DNA from 3 places in the Paeniglutamicibacter sp. NPDC012692 genome. Region 2 is predicted to be linked to each of the others. Evidence: riboswitches for the same ligand, from Rfam matches in the RefSeq annotation. Region 2 holds a riboswitch; each other region holds the start of a gene.
The links. A riboswitch is a leader RNA that binds a small molecule or an ion and turns the genes downstream of it on or off. The one in region 2 is predicted to bind S-adenosylmethionine.
Positions count from the first base shown of each region.

Region 1: linked by a shared signal. The riboswitch ahead of ACFY5D_RS20635 (hypothetical protein) and the one ahead of acs (acetate--CoA ligase) in region 2 are both predicted to bind S-adenosylmethionine.
Region 3: linked by a shared signal. The riboswitch ahead of ACFY5D_RS08740 (OsmC family protein) and the one ahead of acs (acetate--CoA ligase) in region 2 are both predicted to bind S-adenosylmethionine.

Region 1 is NZ_JBIBDE010000008.1:120,598-122,856, reverse strand. It holds gene ACFY5D_RS20640 (DinB family protein) at 124-702, shown strand; SAM riboswitch class IV at 715-824, shown strand; gene ACFY5D_RS20635 (hypothetical protein) at 845-1,117, shown strand; gene ACFY5D_RS20630 (VIT1/CCC1 transporter family protein) at 1,344-2,259, shown strand, end outside.
Region 2 is NZ_JBIBDE010000003.1:209,772-212,030, reverse strand. It holds gene ACFY5D_RS13045 (sodium:solute symporter) at 1-1,382, shown strand, start outside; SAM riboswitch class I at 1,413-1,504, shown strand; gene acs (acetate--CoA ligase) at 1,510-2,259, shown strand, end outside.
Region 3 is NZ_JBIBDE010000002.1:124,127-126,385, forward strand. It holds gene ACFY5D_RS08730 (hypothetical protein) at 1-212, shown strand, start outside; gene ACFY5D_RS08735 (DUF4190 domain-containing protein) at 556-831, shown strand; SAM riboswitch class IV at 979-1,097, shown strand; gene ACFY5D_RS08740 (OsmC family protein) at 1,137-1,682, shown strand.

The sequences.
Region 1 (2,259 bases), on a different contig from region 2:
ACCCGGGCACACTCAAGGGTCCCGCCGGACACTCATCCCAGGATGATTGCCCGGCGGGGCCCTTCGTCGTCTCTGGGCATGCACCCTAGCCAGCGGGGCATACCCGCTCCTAGGCTGTAGCCCATGGACGATCTGAAGAACCACCTGCTCACGTACCTCAATGCTTCCCGCGAGGCGGTGCTGTGGAAGGCCGAGGGTCTGGGCGACTACGACCTGACACGGCCCCTGGTGCCCAGCGGAACCAACATCCTGGGCCTCATCCAGCATCTGGCCGGCGTGGAGCTCGGGTATTTCGTGGAATGCCTGGGGCAGACCGTCGAGCACCCGCGATTCATCGCGTTGAATGAGAGCGACGACCCCGACTACGACATGTGGGTTCCGGCGGAGATCCCCAGCGCGGACATCCTCGATTACTACCGCAGCGCCATCGACTCGGCCAACCGGAACATCGCGGCGTTGCCGCTCGATGCCCCGGCGACGGTCCCGTGGTGGGCGCCGGAGAAACGGAACACCACCATCGGTCGGCTGCTCATCCACATGAACGTGGAAACCGCCCGCCATGCCGGGCACATCGACATCGTGCGCGAACTCATTGACGGCAGCGCCGGGGATCGTCGCATTTCCCCCAATTTGCCCGATTATGACGCAGCGGCGTGGACCGATTTGTACCAAAAAATTCAGCTGGGGGCCGAGTCGCGATAGTGTGGTGACCAGCTTCACGAGATGCGGCGCCAAGCTCCGACTGGCCGCGCACCAACCCCAGGTTCATGGGTGGTTCGGATGAAGAAGCGGCCGGCGCCACAAGGCGGCGGCAAGAGCTAGTGAAAGGCCGGCCGCTGCCGCCATGGAACACACCGTCCCCGTTTTGCCCCTCTTTGACCTCCACCGCGCCGTCGTCGAATTGAACCTGCACGGTTCCTGGCGCAGCTTCCATGTCAACGACGCGCCCGCCGTCGCCCGCGCCCTGGCGGACTCGGTTGCGACGCCGCGTTGGGACCCCGCTTCGTCAAGCCTGCTGATCCGCACCCCGGTCACCGGGAACACCGCAGGCCGGACGCACATTTTTAGCCTCGTCGAATTCTCTGAAGCGCGGCCGAAGGCTAAAGTTGTTCGCTGAAGGGGAGTAGTTCCGAATCCACCATTCGTGGTGGCGGCGGTGCGTCGACATACTGGCCGCAAAGGTGCGGCCCGGCAATCCACCCGGGAATCCACGACAGGATTTCCCGGGCGAACGAGACCTTCGGCCCACCATGGTGGTCCGAGGTTCAACGCACCCAAAAACATTGCTTGTTCCTCCCCATCGCATGGCCTCACCCGCCATGAACACCAAACGAGGACGAGACATGACGCCACAAGCGCCAACCCCCACTCCCGCCCAAATCAAACGCTGGCGCCACTACCTGGCCGATGAAATCGCCGAGGGCGCCGTCTACCGCGAGCTGGCCAACAAGCGCACCGGCGAGGAACGCGCCATCCTGCTGGGCCTGGCCGACGCCGAAACCCGCCACGAGGAACACTGGCGCAACCTGCTGGGCGAGCACGCAGCTAAGGCCGCCCGCCCCTCGCTGCGCCGCACGATGCTGCGTTTCCTGGCCCGCCACTTCGGTTCCGTGTTCGTGCTGGCACTGGCCCAGCGAGCCGAGGGCGACTCCCCTTACGCCGCCGACACCGACGCCACCCGCCAGATGGCCGCCGACGAGCTGGTCCACGAGGAGGTCGTGCGCGGACTGGCAACACGCGGGCGCAACCGGCTTTCGGGCAACTTCCGTGCCGCGGTGTTCGGGGCCAACGACGGCTTGGTCTCGAACCTCGCCCTGGTCATGGGCATCGGCGCCACCGGCGTCGCCAGCTCCTTCGTGCTCTTCTCCGGCATAGCCGGCCTGCTGGCCGGCGCGCTGTCGATGGCCGCCGGCGAATTCGTCTCCGTGCGTTCCCAGCGCGAACTGCTCTCCGCCTCCAAGCCCACGCAGATCACCCTGTCCGCGGCCCCGGACCTGGACCTCGACGCCAACGAGCTGGTGCTGGTCTACAAGGCCCGCGGCATGAGCGACGAGGACGCAGCGCACCGCGCGGCCGAACGCATGGGCCTGTACTCCTGCGACTGCAACCCCACGCTGTCCCTGTGGCCCGAGCGCGAGGTGGAAGAACAGGAGATCGAACACGAGGAGATCGGTTCGGCCGTCGGAGCGGCGTCGTCGTCCTTCTGCTTCTTCGCCTCCGGCGCCGTCATCCCGATCCTGCCCTTCATCTTCGGCATGA
Region 2 (2,259 bases):
TGCGCGAGAAGCTGGTCGTGACGGTCACCGGCATCATCGGCGACAGGTTCGGGCGGCTCGCCAAGGGCATCGCCGGCGTCATCACGGCATTCACCTTCCCGATGTGGTCGGTGGCCACGACGATCGCCTTCGCCTCGGCGCTCACCGCATTCACCGGGTTGAGCCTGCACCTGGCTGTCATCGTCACGGCGTTGCTGCTGCTCGTCTTCCTCTGGAGCGGCGGCATGCGATCGGTTGCCTTCAACCAGACCATGAATTGCATCGTTTTCGTCGGCATGCTGGCGGTGGGCGCCTACGCGGTGCTGGCCAAGCCGGGGCTCTCCGGACTGCAGAACTTCGCCGAAACGAACCCGCAGATGTTCGACCCGGGAAATGCCGGGATCTCGCTCATCGTCGCCTGGTTCGGCACCTTCATCGTCAACGTCCCGCTGGCACAGGCCGCATTCCAGATGACCATGTCCTGCCGCACCCCCGCGGACGGGCAAAAGGGCCTCTACACGGCTGCTGCCTTCGGCATTCCGTTCATCATCATCGGCGCCCTGATCGGCACCTCGGCCGCGGTTGTCATCCCGTCGCAGAAGCTGGCCCTGGTCGCCATCCCGCACTACATCGAGCAGGTCCTGCCGGCCCCGCTGGTCGGCGTCTTCTTCCTGGGCGTCTGGGCATGCGCCATGGGCTGGGCCGGCCCGTGCCAGTTCTCCGGCTCCACGTCCCTGGGCCGCGATGTCGGCAGCGCCATCAACCCCAAGGCGACCGAGGCGCAACTGGTCCGATACACCCAGTGGTCGCTGGTGGCGTTGACCGCGCTGATGATCATCTTCAGCATCCTGCGCACCGAGCAGTCCGCCTGGTGGAACATCCTCGCCTGGACGCTGCGCAACGGCGCCACCCTGGCTCCGGTCCTGGCCGTATTCTTCTGGCCGCTGGCAACCCGCACCGCCGTGTACTCCTCGATGGTCGCCGGCTTCAGCGCGGGCATTGTGTGGAACCAGCTGGCAGGCTGGTCCGCCACGGCGTTCTTCCTCGGCACCCACCCGGTATGGGTAGGCATGCTGGCGAACGTGACCACCCTGGTCCTGGTCACCCTGGCTACCTCCCGCTGGCGCATGAGCACCGACCCGGTGCGGCTGCGCCGGGCCGTCAAGTTCGGTCTCGGCGCACTTGCGGCGCTTGCGGCCCTCACGCTCAGCGCTGGCTGGCTGGCTGGCTACGGACTCATCGGGATGGCCCTGTTCATCGTCGTCCTGTGCTCCGCCCTGACGGTGTTCTTCGGCACCGAATCCCGCGAAACGGCCCCGGACACCACCGGATCCGACGCCACCGGCTCGGACACAGCCGCGGAGCGACCGCCGGCCAAGCGCGCTCCCCAGCACGCGGCCTAGGCGGCGACCCCGCCTCCGCAAAAAACCACCCACCCATTACGAGCGGCCGAGAGACCTGGCTCTGTGACGCCGCAGCAACCACCCCCTGCGGGGGCCGGTGCTACAGCCAGAATCAATGGAGAAGAAAATGACCGTAACGCTTTCCCCCGCAACCACCGATCTGCTCAGCCCCGGCCTCCACCACGAAGACGGGTGGACCGAAGACGAGCGCCTGACCTTCTGGGACGCAGCGGCCCGGCGCCTCGATTGGGCCGAGGAATGGCACACCATCCACAGCAGCACCGGCGTGAACCGGGAGGCCCGGCGCGGCCCCAAACTCCGCTGGTTCGACGGCGGGAAACTCAACGCCGCCTACAACTGCGTGGACCGCCACGTCGAGGCCGGGCGCGGCGACAAGGTGGCCCTGCACTTCGAGGGCGAGCCCGGCGACACCACGACCGTCACCTACAAGGACCTGCAGGACCGCGTCTCGCAGGCCGCCAACGCCCTGGTCGTGCTGGGCATCGGCAAGGGCGACCGCGTGGTCATCTACCTGCCGGTCCTGGTCGAGACCGTCGTCATCACCCTGGCGTGCGCCCGCATCGGCGCGGTGCACTCCCTGGTCTTCGGCGGCTTCTCTTCCGAGGCGCTGCGATTCCGGGTCGAGGACACCGGCGCGAAGCTCCTGGTCACCACGGACGGGCAGTTCCGGCGCGGCGCGGCGGTTCCCGTGAAGGGCAACGCCGACGCCGCGGTGGCCGGGGTGGACAGCATCGAGCACGTGCTGGTGCTGCGCCGCACCGGGTCCGGGATCGCCTGGACGCAGGGCCGGGACGTCTGGTGGCACGACGTCGTCGACACCGCGAGCACCGAGCACTCCCCCGAGGCCTTCGACGCG
Region 3 (2,259 bases), on a different contig from region 2:
CCTCGATGATCCTGGGCATTCTGTCCCTCTTCGTCGTCGGAATCATTCTTGGCCCGATCGCCATCTCCAAGGCCAAGAAGGCAGAAGAGCTCCACACCGCGGCAACCGTCGGCAAGGTGACCGGTTGGATCGGAACGATCTTCGGCATCCTGGGCCTCCTCTGGGCCGCGTTCTTCGTGGTCATGCTCTTCGTCGGCGCTTCCCAGCAGTAGACCCGTCGCGAAACCATGAAGATGGCGGCCCGCCAAGATTTCAAATCTTGAAGGGCCGCCATTTTTGTGTCCTTTCCGGTCTTCATGCGCCACGTGGAACCAATCTGGTTTTCAACGAATCGGAATATTCCGATTGCGGTATTCGGGAATGCCTCAAGGCTTTTTTGAGGATCCAGGGCCCGCACTCGTGGCTCACAGGCAAGCCTCAAGCCCAGCTGAGGTGAGATTGTGGGCCCTCAACATGGCAGCGTGCGCTTTTGCCGCGTGACTCCGTTAGTCTCGATTCAACCGGATGTTCTGCCGCATGGCTTCCGGCAACCGGAGCAATCGCAATGGAGGAAACATGACGCAGTACCCGGAACAAGACCGAGGCCAACAGCTAGCCCAGACCTCCATGATCCTGGGCATCCTTTCCCTTTTCGTTCCCCTTGTCGGCATCGCCCTGGGCATCATTGCCATCAACAAGGCAAAAGAGGCCGAGCAGCTGAACACCGACGCGACGGTCGGCAAGGTGACGGGCTGGGTCGGCACCATCCTGTGGATCCTGTCAGTGATTCCTCTGTTGCTACTCATCCCCTTCCTGTTGCTCAGCCCGTTCTTTTTCTCGACCGGCCACTAACTTGCCTCTCGGCGAAAGCGGCGATTCACCCGGCATGCCCCGGGCGAACCGCTGTTCTTGACTGGCGCAGGATCGTCCACGCTTCATGACGCTGCGTGAAGCATTTGCTTGTCACCCTCGCAGTATCCCCGGCACACTTGTCAACAGAATCACGAGTTCCAACCATTCACGACCCTGGTCGGTTGGACGGCAACCCCCTTCGTCATAGCGGGGTGCTCCAGGTGAAGATTCGACGCCGTCCAACCGGATCGGCGTAAGTATGGCGTCGTGATTGGCACGCGCCACCACGGAAGGATCGATCTCCCATGTCTGAGACCCTGCTCGAAAACACCCCCGACATCCTGCGCGCCGAGAAGCTCAGCACGGCCGGAAACGCCTGGGGCGAGCGCATCGCGGCAAACACCGCCAACGCCTCGCTAACGTTCAAGACGAACGGGACCGCCGTCGGCTCGGTTGCCACCGAAGTCACCGCCGGCAAGCACAGCTTCCTGGTCGACGAACCCGTCGGACTGGCCGGGGACGACGCCGCGGCAAGCCCCGTCGAGTACGCGCTCGGAGCATTGATCTCCTGCCAGGTGGTCGTCTACCGCCTGTACGCGCACCAGTTGGGGCTCAAGATCGATTCGCTGGACATCGACGCGGAGGCCGACCTCGACGTGCGCGGGCTCTTCGGAATCGACGAGGCGGTTCGCCCGGGCTTCGGCGGCGTCCGGCTCAAGGTGAAGCTGTCCGGTCCCGAGACCCGAGAACGCTACGAGGAGCTGCAGGCTGCCGTTGACGCGCACTGCCCTGTCTTCGACATCATCGCGAACCCCACGCCGGTCACGGTTGAACTGATCACCGCCGACTAACCGCTTGCAGCAATCGATCGAGGGGGCCATCCGCCAATCCGGCGGGTGGCCCCCTCGTCGCGTGTGGGCGGCCGATGCCGGGTGCATTCGGCCGAGCGACCCTATATCACACCCGCTTCGGATGGACTCCGACCCAGGGCCACCGCCAAGGCCTCCCGGGGGTGGCCCGATTCCAGTTTTGTGACGAACGCCCGTCATAATAGTCAGTGTCGTTTCGTTGAATCGGAGCAATCAGACGGTACCAACGAGCGACATTTCCGGGCCTAGCAGGCCCAGATCAACGACTGTGGCATGGTCTTGATCCAGATAGACCACCGCCGGGAAGCTAGCAATGCATCAGCAACACTGTGCCTCGGGGCGAACAAGAGCAAGGTTATCCATTCGACCATCTGTGGCTCACGCCTTCGGATTCGCAACCTTGAGTCACGCTCTGTATAGTCCACCACCCCGATTTTCCCCGGAAAAAACCGCACAAATACAGGGAAGTGCTGCGTGTGAGAAACCAAACACACCTCGGGCAACGGCCCCAACACACGGCGCCCCTGTGAGCAAAGTCGCGTCAGTTGCCCTCGGTGGT